Regions from separate parts of the Bacillus sp. Brlt_9 genome, predicted to be linked through region 2. Evidence: riboswitches for the same ligand, from Rfam matches in the RefSeq annotation. Region 2 holds a riboswitch; the other holds the start of a gene.
What was found. Region 2 has a riboswitch for lysine ahead of VF726_RS03265 (aspartate kinase). Riboswitches for the same ligand answer to the same signal wherever they lie in the genome.

Region 1 (5,767 bases), on a different contig from region 2:
TTTCGACAGTAAAATTAGGAATTTGCCACGGAATCGCTTTTAAATAATAGACGATCGCACCAACGTCATAAAAACGTTGGAAAGGAAAATCTTCTTTTGCTTCTAAAATAGTAAATCCATTCCGCTCTAACTCAATGCATGCCGCTTCGAGCGACCAACTTGCAAATTCGCTATTTAGCGGTGCGTTAAACTGCTCATTTAGTTCCGCGCAATCGAGACCACCAACTTGTTGTGTAAGGAAAACTCCATTTGGAGAAAGGATTCTGTTTACCTCAGAGGCAGCATATGATTCATGTTGGTTTATTATTAAATCAAACTGACCATCTTGAAATGGTAAAGCAGTATCATCCGTTACCTCTATAACTGTAACCCCTAAAGGCTCTAATTTCTTCCGAGCAATTGGCACATTTGGAGCATAACCCTCAGTCGCATAAATAGTTGGGGGGAATGGTTGTAACATAGATAAAAACTCTCCGCCGCCAGTGCCCATATCGAGCATTGATTCTGCATGCTGCATAAGCTGGAAAGCAGTGCTGCCGTACGACCACGATAAAGGCTCGCTCTTCATTCGACCCGTTTCTGAAATGAAAGAAAAATCCCAGCCGCTAAAATTTGTATTTGCACTTTCTAATAAAGTTAAAAATAATAGATCACGTTTCATAATTGTATCCTCCTATTTTGTAAGTAAATGGTATGATTAGAAAAGAAAAAAGGAGGACCTCTTATTAAAAGGGAACGGTTTTACGTTTCATGTTCGAATAGATTCATATAAATTCGCTCCTTGTGAGAATGGTTATTTATATATTCGGGATAAGTAAGTGAAAGTCCTTTGAATTTGTGAGGGAAGATTATGATAGTCAATAATCGGGCCATAAAATGGGATAGCGCAATACATATTGATTATATGCATTTTATATTTTTGAATTTTCTTTAATTTCCTCTTGAACCTCTAGTTACTTTAGGTTTTATAATGAATTTATAATTTTAATAGGGGGATTTAGATGAAAAAAGATAAAAAGTTTTCTATCGGAGAATTCTCAGAAAAAACGGGAATACCAATTCCTACTTTGCACTATTATGATGAAATCGGGTTATTACAACCTGAAAAGAATCCGTCCTCAGGGCACCGTATTTATAAATATCAGGATATTATAACCTTACAAAAAATTCTAAGTTTAAAATTTCTAGGCTATAGTCTAGATAAAGTCGCTAATTTGTTATACGAATCAAGTTTTGGTGTTGATTTAAATGAAAGTTTGTTTCTCCATTTGCAAGTGTTAGAAAGAGAAAAAGAAAAAATTGAGCAATCAATGCAAGCAATTAAAAGAGTAATAAAGTTAGTCAAAGAGGAATGTGAAATAGATAGTACAGTATTATTTAGTCTTATTTACGGTATGAATACAGAACATACACATAAAGAATGGATGGAATGCCATAAGTTAACGGATATCGTGGAAGAATTATCAAAGAAATCAGAAGAAGATAAAATTGCCTTGGATAAAACGTTTATTGAATTATCTAAAAAGGTTAAACAATTATATGGTAAACCAGTCGAGGATTCGAAAGTACAAGAGATGGTTAAGGAATATATAGAAGAGTCTTTTTCATTTCTTAATGAGGATCTGATACAAAAGTTAGCTAATACTAGTGTGGAAGAACTGGATATGCAAGAACTTGAAAATATGATACCTTCGCCTTTCACAGAAGATGAACAAAAATGGCTTAACGAAGCGATGGAATATTATGTGAAGCAAGTAGAAATGGAAAAGGAATAGATTTTATGAGTGTTTACCTTCATCGAAATAATGCTATAGACCTTTCATTGAAGGAGGGGAATATTGGGGGGGAAGTTACGTTTGTTATTGCTTTATTCAAAAGAAAGAAACGCTTATACTTCATTTTTGAAGTATAAGCGTTTTTGTTTAAAATACTCAAAAAGAAAAATCTTTTGGCAAAGTACCATTTTTAATAACCGTTCGTAACCCATGTTTTATAATCCAAGGGTTAACAGGATGCTGTTTATCACGTAATTGCTGCAACCATTGAAAAACGATTTCTTTATCTTCTTTCGTAATATCGTTAATATGATTGGCTACTGATTTTTGGACATATTTAGACGGATCATTTATTAATGGCTCAAGAAGCTGTAAATTGTTCTTAAAGTCACCTTTTAGAGCTCCTATTTTTTTAGCCCAAGGAAGTCTTGGTCTTGTACCTTCAGAAACTAATCTTCTAATGTGGCTGTTTTCGTCATGAATCCATTGTTGCAATATGTCCAGTGTGTCTTCATGGTATGTTTCAAGAAAAGGTCGAATGGCATATTCAGCAGTATTTCTTTTTGTTATTTCATACATGGCGTTGAATGAGGTTTCAAAGTCGTTAAGTCCATATTTTTCAACGTATTTTGCAATAGGCATGTACATATATCCGTTTGTAAATGTGCCTACTTCTGTTGTGTTTTCTGATCCCAATGTTTTCAGTAATATATGTATTGCTGCATTAAAATCTTTTTGTAAAGTATTGTGTAATTCATCTGCTATTACTTCAATACGCTGCTTTAACTCTAAATTTTCAACTTTACATGTTACGGAAGATACAAAGTTTCTTTTAGAGAAAGTAGGATCATGTTTACAAATAGAATCAGCCATTTTTTCTGCCAATTCTTCATTAAATAAAAATTTTAACGGAACATATTTACCCATTTTTTCACCTCGGTGGTCAGTTAAAAGCAATTTTTATTTTTTTATCGACAATCCATAAACTAAAGTTTCACTCGGAGTTGTAATACTAAAACCTGTCGTCTTATAATCAAGTTTCACTGTATCACCAGTGTAGTCTTTCGTAAATGAATCCATTTGTACAATAAGATCTTCATCTTCATATACAACATCATCTGCGTTATATGTATCCCAAATTAAATCGACATCAACGAAAATACTACAAGAGTTTGTCATTGTTCCTCTAATGCGAATGATTTTTTTATCTTCACGTTCTAGTCTATGTATAGCTGCTTTTGCTTCATCAGTAATGCGAATGTTCATCGTATCCCAACCTTTATGTATATTTCCTTTATTATTGCAAAAACAAGAGCAATAGGGAAGGGAGAAGTATTGCAATAAAAAACGAGCAAACAAATTTGTTTGCTCATTTTACGTTTATTTCAATTCACATTTATCAAGTGGAATCACTTTCGTTTTCTTCGTGAATTTATAGCCTAACCATAGTACTAAGAAGAGTGGTAAACCGATGTAAGAAACGAGTACACCGTTCCAATCAATTGATTCCCCCATAAATGCGCCGTAGTTTTGACCTAAAATTACGATGACACAAAGTGCAAATGCGAAGATTGGACCGAACGGGAACCATTTTGCTCTATATGGTAAGTCTTTTAAATCTTTACCTTGTACGATATATGCTTTACGGAAACGGTAATGACTAATTGCGATTCCGACCCATGCGATAAAGCCAGACATTCCAGATGCGTTTAATAACCAAATGTATACAACGCCGTCACCGAATAAAGAAGCAATGAAAGCGATACTACCGACAATTGACGTTACGATTAATGCGTTAACAGGTACACCGCGGCTATCTAATTTACCAAGAAACTTTGGTGCTTTTCCTTGGCGAGCTAAGTCCCAAAGCATACGAGTTGATGCATACATACCAGAGTTACCAGCAGATAGTACTGCCGTTAAAATAACAGCGTTCATAACAGAAGCAGCAAAGGCAACACCCGCTTTTTCAAAAATAAGTGTAAATGGACTTACTGTTACATCACTTGCGGCAAGGCTTTCAGTTGTATAAGGAATTAATAAACCGATAACGAGAATCGCAAGAATATAGAATAAAAGAATACGCCAAAAGATCGAACGAATTGCTTTCGGAATATTACGTTCTGGATCAGAAGTTTCACCAGCAGCTACCCCAAGTAATTCAGTTCCTTGGAATGAGAAACCAGCTGCCATAAATACACCGATAATTGCCATGATGCCGCCGTTAAATGGTGCATCTGCAACTGTGAAGTTTTTAAAGCCAACAGTTTCGCCGCCCATAATTCCGAAAATCATCATAAAGCCGACAATTAAAAAGATAATAATCGTAACTACTTTAATAAGTGCGAACCAATATTCAGATTCACCAAACCCTTTAACAGATAAGTAGTTTAAAAGGAAAATAATAGCTAAACATAATCCGCTCCAAATGAGGGAAGGGGTATCTGGGAACCAAAATTTCATAATTAATGTTACAGCCGCTAGTTCAGCAGCTATCGTAATTGCCCAGTTATACCAATAGTTCCATCCAAGTGCAAAGCCAAGTGATGGATCAACAAATTTTGTTGCATACGTACTAAAAGATCCAGTAACAGGCATGTAAGCTGCGAGTTCAGCTAAGCTTGTCATTAAAAAGTAAACCATAATTCCAATTGCGGCGTATGCAACTAATGCACCACCAGGTCCAGCTGTGTGGATGACACCACCACTGGCAAGAAATAGTCCGGTACCAATTGTACCACCGAGAGAAATCATCGTAAGGTGCCGTGATTTTAAACTACGTTTTAATTCACCTTTTCCATTTGTAGTTTCTGTTTTAGAGGTAGTTTGATTCGTTGCGCTATTCATGTTCAACACTCCTTTTCTTGTAAGATAGGAAGGAGCGGGGGAGAAAAATACAAAAAACCGCCAAAGGAATTTGGCGGAACGTTTCACAAATAACCACCCCATCATACCCTTCCGTTAAGATAGCACCCCACGTTTACACGGTAATTTGTAAACGTGACAGTTCTGTTCCTTTCGGAGACAGCCCCAGCTCATATTTCCAGAGAAGAAATATAAACTTCGGCAACTTTTCCTTTCAAACGGAGTCGGTGACATTCTCTATGTCTCGTCCGTTTTACTCTTAAAAGTCGCAACCTCTACCTCATCGGATTGATGAGGATTTGATATATTGCTAAGATTTTTAATATATGGCAATTGTAATGACTTTCTGAATATATTGCAAGATATTTTGTTAGGAAAAGTCAAAAAATATCGGTTATTGTTTAGGAAACGTTTGCAAAACTCCACCCGAACCTATTATTATGTAACAATAAGCAAAGAAAAAATTGTTATACAAATGTTTCGCAAAAAATATTGAAAAACCCTTTAAAATTAAAAGAAAATTCAGAAAATATAATTCGACATAACTATCAAAAGAGGATTATTCCTTAAATTCGTTTCAAAGAATAAGTATAAATCCGATAAATAGAATGAATATTCTTTTTATTCCTGATAAAATTGAGGTATTGTTTAATTGAAAAGGGGAAATCAATATGAAATTAGAAACAGAAAGACTCTATATAGTGCCGTGTACAGAAGAGAGTATTCACGTTGCTAATGAGCAAGGATATAATAGTGGTCCACATATTGTAGGGTATGTAGAAAATATAAAACAAAATAAGGCTTTATTACCTTGGGGGGCGTGGTATGTCATTCGCAAGGAAGATGACATCGTTCTAGGTGATATAGGATTTAAAGGAAAACCAAATGAGGAACATACAGTAGAAATTGGTTACGGATTTATTGAGAAATATTGGAATAAAGGATATGCGACAGAAGCTGTAAGAGAATTAATAAATTGGGCTTTTCAAACAGGAGAGGTAGAAACGATTATTGCGGAGACACTTCTTGAAAATATTAGCTCGATTCGTGTATTAGAGAAATTACATATGAAAAGAGTAGGCACTACAGAAACAATGATCAATTGGAAAATAGAAAAATAAAAAATA
Region 2 (5,767 bases):
ATACTTTTGCTAAATGATTTTCATATTCTACAGATTCATATTGTAATGTTTCTTGATGTTGTTCTAATACCTCTAATGTTTCTTTTAAATCATTAGAATGGATTGAGAAGGAGAGGTGAACAGTTCCTTCATTTGTAATACTTTGAATGATGATATCTACATTAATATGTGCCGCTGCTAATGTAGAGAAAACTGTTGAAAGTGCACCTTGTTCCAAACCTTTCATTGTGACGCGTGTAATATTATCTTCAAATGCAATACCTTTAACGATTGATTGTTGTTCCATGTTACATTCTCCTTTTACAATTGTTCCATTTTCTTGTTCCATACTTGAGCGAACTTCTAAAATGACATTATGATTTTTAGCAAACTCAACCGCACGCGGGTGTAATACACCAGCACCGAGGTTTGCAAGTTCTAACATTTCGTCATAAGAGATTTCATCTAATTTATAAGCATCTTTTACAACTCGTGGGTCTGTCGTATAGACGCCGGTCACATCTGTGTAAATATCACATTTTTTTGCTTTCAGTGCAGCAGCTAATGCAACAGCAGTTGTATCAGAACCACCGCGGCCAAGCGTTGTAATTTCATGGTTTTCACTAACTCCTTGGAAGCCAGCTACAATAACGATCGTACCTTCAGTAAGATAAGATTGAATTCGATCTGTATGAATGTCAGTAATCCGTGCACTACTATGTACAGATTCTGTCGTAATACCAGCTTGCCATCCTGTTAATGAAATCGCGTTATAACCTTTCGCTTGTAGTGCCATCGTTAATAATGAAATAGTCACTTGTTCTCCTGTAGATAGAAGCATATCCATTTCACGTTTACTCGGATTTTCTGTAATAGCGTTAGCAAGTGCGACAAGTTCATCTGTACTTTTGCCCATTGCTGAAACGACAGAGACGATACTATGCCCTCGTTCATATTCTTCAATAATTAAATTTGCTACATGTTGAATACGCTCAACGCTTCCGACAGAAGTGCCACCAAATTTTTGTACAATCGTTTCCATTACGAATTCCTTCTTTCATCCATTTTTAAGAATAGATTAGGACATATATAAATCCCAATATTCCTGTAGTTACCAGAGAAAAACAAAAAACACCATCTCAAATAAGTGAGGATGGTGCTGTTACAGGAAAAGGGAAACAGAAAACGGAGCTAATAAAAAAACCGCCAAAAAAGGAATATCATAAAAATGATATCTCTTTTTTGTAGATAGCTCTTCATACGTACACGTTTGTACATATGACAGTTCTGTTTCTATTCGAAAACAGCCCCAATTGATAAATGCAGAGAAATTTATCAATTTCGGCAATACTTCCTTTCATCTAATTTCATAGACATCTCTGTGTCTCCATTAGAATAATCATAAGTATCGCAACCTCTATCTCACGTTTTAGGCGAGAGTGTTTGATTTATGAAGTTGTTGGTAACATTTGTTTTATAATAATTTAAATTTTTCGGGGAATCAAGTGTTTTGTATAAATTTTAAAAATTCTTTCTTTTGCAAAAGAAAGTTTGTGAAAAATGTAGCAAAATAAATTCGTTGCATGTACATTAAATTTATAGTGCATTGGAGGTGGAAGTATGAAGAGGAAAAAGCCTATTTATGTTTCGGCAGAAATGAACACAACAATGGAGAAATTATGGGAATACACGCAAGAACCACATATACATACAGAATGGGATGCCCGCTTTACTGAAATTTCGTATTTAGAGAAAAAAGAAGGAGAACCACAGAAGTTTTTATATAAAACAAAAATTGGATTTGGACTTGAAATAGCTGGAGAAGGGGAATCGATAGGTGAAATAAGAAAAGAAACGGGAGAACGTATTTCTTCTTTAAAATTTTGGACGGATAATAAATTATCTCTTATTCAAACAGGGCGTGGTTATTGGAAGTATACCCCTCGTAAAGAACACATTCATTTTGAGACGCAATATGATTATGATACGAGGTTTGGTCGTATAGGGAATATAATAGATTTCTATATGTTTCGGCCGTTATTAGGCTGGGCGACTGCTTGGAGCTTTGATGCATTAAAATTATGGTTAGAGAAGGGACTTCACCCTAGGTTACTAATTAGAAGAACAATGACATATTGGCTCGTATGTTTTTTATTTGCCTTTGTATGGATGTATCAAGGGATAGTGCCAAAATTAGTATTTACTCATTCAGAAGAAGTAAAAATGCTATCGGTGATGATTGGTTCAACGGAACATAGTATTTTTGTACTTAAAATAATTGGATTACTAGAAATTATTTTTGGTGTCCTATGGCTGTTGCCATTTCAAAAGCGAAAAGTATTTGTCGTACATATTTTTATGTTAATAGCCTTAACAATAGCGGCAGGATTTACGAATGTCGCAAGCCTTACAGAACCGTTTAATCCAATTACATTAAACGTTCTACTCATGGGGTTATCGATTGCCGGTTATATAAATAGCATGAATTTGCCAAGTGCAAAAAATTGCAGGAGGAAGAGAAAGGGATAATGTATGGCTAATTTGTATGAAAGACTATTAGGGGATTCTTATAAAAATCTTCATCCGAAATTACAGAAACGCTATGAAATTACGGAAGAAAATAGCTTTACTGGAGAAGGAAAGATGGATGAGATTTATGGAGGTTCTTTTTTTGTAAAATTAATATTAAAAATTGCATCGAAGTTCCGTATATTTTTCTCTGAGCGGGGGAAGGAAGTGCCATTTACAATACATAATACGGCTGAGCGGGATGAACATGGACATGAACTTGTGCGGTGGAATCGTACTTTTTATTTTCACAATAAAAAAAGATATTTTAATGCCGTTATGCAGTTGGATGAAGAGAATAATGAAATTGTAGATTATTTTGGTGAACCGCACTTACTTGTATCTACATTAAATTTTCATATTGATGAGGTGGGGGCAATGCATATTTCTTCAAAGAAACAATGGTTTTACATGTTCGGAAGGAAAGTCCCGTTACCTAGATTTTTATACGGGGAGGCCACCATTGTAGAAAGTTATGATGAAACAAGGCAATGCTTTCGAATTCATGTACAAGTACGAAATCCGTTAATTGGTTCATTATTTTCATATAAGGGAACATTTGTGGAAAGGAAATAAATGAAATGAAAAATATAATAGTTGGGCTTGCTTGTTATATTATTTTTCTAATATGCGAGTGGTCAAATATAAACCCAGTGGAAGCAATTATTTTATTATCTATTTTGTTATTTATACCGATGTCATTTTGTATCATTGATAAGAAAACAAGAAATGGATCATATGTATTTTTTTATAAATTTGTATCGTTTTTATATCCAATCGCAGCAATGAGTGCAATGTTAGCTTTCGTTACAAACCACTATTTTTTTGCGTTACTTTGGTTTGTATATACAGGGATTGTTGCATTATTTGGTGTGAGTAGATTACTAGAAAGAGGATGGAAACCGCTAGAAGAGACAGCTATCGATAGTGCGTTTATATATTTGTTTTTAGGTGGTTTTTGGTTTTTTGCTTCTGTAGCAAAACTCTCCATTATGCACTTTAGTTCCGACATCGTGTTGCTTACTGCTGCACACTTTCATTATTCGGCATTTCTATTGCCATTATCAGCTGGCTTAATTGGGAGAAAAAGAGAAAAGAGAAGTAAAGTATATGATGCTATTATGTTTGTCATCGTCATTTCACCTATGACAGTTGCGATCGGGATTACATACTCAAGAGTATTTGAATTTTTTGCTGTGTTCCTATATTTATGTGCGATTTATAGTTATGGTATTTATGTTTGGCGCGCGAAATTTAATGCTATTAGTGCAAAGATTCTCCTAATTATATCGTCTAGCACACTCATGGTAACAATTATGTTTTCACTTATATATTCGTATGGGAATTTGAAACATGTAATGACGATTACAATTGCTCAAATGGTTTGGATTCACGGTGTTGTCAATGGAATTGGAGTAGCGTTACCAGCATTTGTCGGCTGGATGATTGAAAATAGTGCCCCGAATTATAAATATTACGGGAAACCAATGAGCGGGTTAAGAGGAAATGCGACAGTTGGTGAAGCATTTTTACATAACAGAAATTTAATAGATAGCAAAGAATACAAAGGTTTAGTTGATAATATGAATGATTTTCATAGTGAGGCATTTGACGTGACGAAGATTCCTTTAAGTATTGTTCACTTTTATGAAAATACAAAAGAGTATGAGTTACAATCACATATTAAATGGAATCGCTGGTTCCGCCCGGTAGCATTTTGCTATGAGAAAATGAGTAAACGTGTAGGGCAAATACATTTAGGAATGGGCGGCAAGTGGGAAACGATGCACGGCTCTATCATCGGGATAATAGATGAGAAGGATGGAAGAGAGAATGTAAGGGCTTGGCTAAGAAAAAATGAAGCAGAAGAATCTATTTTTGTAGCTCTTTACTCAAAACATACATATGAGAACGAGACATACATGAATATTGCATTACCTTTACCATATTCGAATATGACAGGGATTTTGAAAGTATGTAATAAGGGTAATGATTTAATCATTACTAGTAAGCTGAGAAGAAATGGTAAGGGAGATGAGGGGATTTATTTACATACTCGTTTCTTTACAATACGTTTACCGTTAGCAGAAACTTTTATTATTAAAGAGAACAAGGATCAAATATTAGTAGCAAAACATAGAATGTGGATATTTGGGGTTAAGTTTTTAGAAATTGAGTATGAGATTAAGAAAATAGAGGGGAAGTAAGAAAAGCTTGGAGAGATCCCAAGCTTTTCTACGTATGCGTAATGGTCATAGCAACTTGTTTATCTAAGTCGCGGTCCCAAACACGTTGAATTTCAAACGTACCTTTTTCAAAAAATAATGGGAATCTCTCTTTAAACCAATTTTGCATAGGAAGATTTAATGCTGTATCGATTGGTACCCATAATAATTCGCCCTCTGGAGGATTCATAAGAAGTTCGCCTTCAAATGAGTCTGTCCAATAATTAAATACCATATATCGAACATTTTCTTTCGGATTTACGTATTCATCTAATCCCTTAAAAGTTAAGTTTGAAACAAGTAATCCAGTTTCTTCTTTTACTTCTCGTTTAGCAGCTTGAACGATACTTTCTGGGAAATCTACTTTTCCGCCAGGAGCGATGTGGCCAGGGAAGCCTAGATGATCGGGGCGCTGTATTAGCAATACTTCGTTATTCCGCTGAATCATACACATCGTGTAAATACGGTGTTCTATATTTTTCCAATTGTTGCTCATGTGAATCTCTCCCTTATAAAACCTTATAGTTTTTAACTAGCGTTATATATGACAAAAAATACAATAATAATACAAAATTATACAAATTGCAATTGACTATTACTAATTTTCAGAACTATAATTAGTCTGTTACATAAATACATTGTACTTGAGAGGGGAATATATTCTATGAAAAATAGAATAATCGCAGCAGGAGTAATCGCAGCTAGCATATTATCTTATTCATCTAGTAGTTTCGCACAAACAAAAATGTTTCCAGATGTTCCAGCAGGGGATTGGGCAGAAACTTCTATTAACTACTTAGCAGAAAGAGGCGCAGTTACAGGTAACGAAAAAGGAATGTTCGAGCCTGGAAAAGAAATCACTCGTGCAGAAGCAGCTACAATGATGGCTAAAATTTTAAACTTACCAATCGATAAAAACGCTAAACCATCTTACGCGGATTCTCAAAAACATTGGGCTACTCCAATCATTGCAGCTGTAGAAAAAGCTGGCGTTG

Region 1: linked by a shared signal. The riboswitch ahead of VF726_RS16770 (amino acid permease) and the one ahead of VF726_RS03265 (aspartate kinase) in region 2 are both predicted to bind lysine.

What each region holds. Positions count from the first base shown of each region.
Region 1 covers NZ_JAYJLO010000004.1:54,014-59,780, reverse strand. Annotated here, with positions in the region: gene VF726_RS16790 (class I SAM-dependent methyltransferase) at 1-661, opposite strand, end outside; gene VF726_RS16785 (MerR family transcriptional regulator) at 1,002-1,775, shown strand; gene VF726_RS16780 (DNA alkylation repair protein) at 1,932-2,702, opposite strand; gene VF726_RS16775 (iron-sulfur cluster biosynthesis family protein) at 2,736-3,041, opposite strand; gene VF726_RS16770 (amino acid permease) at 3,156-4,622, opposite strand; lysine riboswitch at 4,735-4,926, opposite strand; gene VF726_RS16765 (GNAT family N-acetyltransferase) at 5,312-5,761, shown strand.
Region 2 covers NZ_JAYJLO010000001.1:618,031-623,797, forward strand. Annotated here, with positions in the region: gene VF726_RS03265 (aspartate kinase) at 1-1,021, opposite strand, end outside; lysine riboswitch at 1,221-1,407, opposite strand; gene VF726_RS03270 (DoxX-like family protein) at 1,600-2,508, shown strand; gene VF726_RS03275 (DUF4166 domain-containing protein) at 2,512-3,123, shown strand; gene VF726_RS03280 (YndJ family protein) at 3,129-4,754, shown strand; gene VF726_RS03285 (8-oxo-dGTP diphosphatase) at 4,783-5,268, opposite strand; gene VF726_RS03290 (N-acetylmuramoyl-L-alanine amidase) at 5,437-5,767, shown strand, end outside.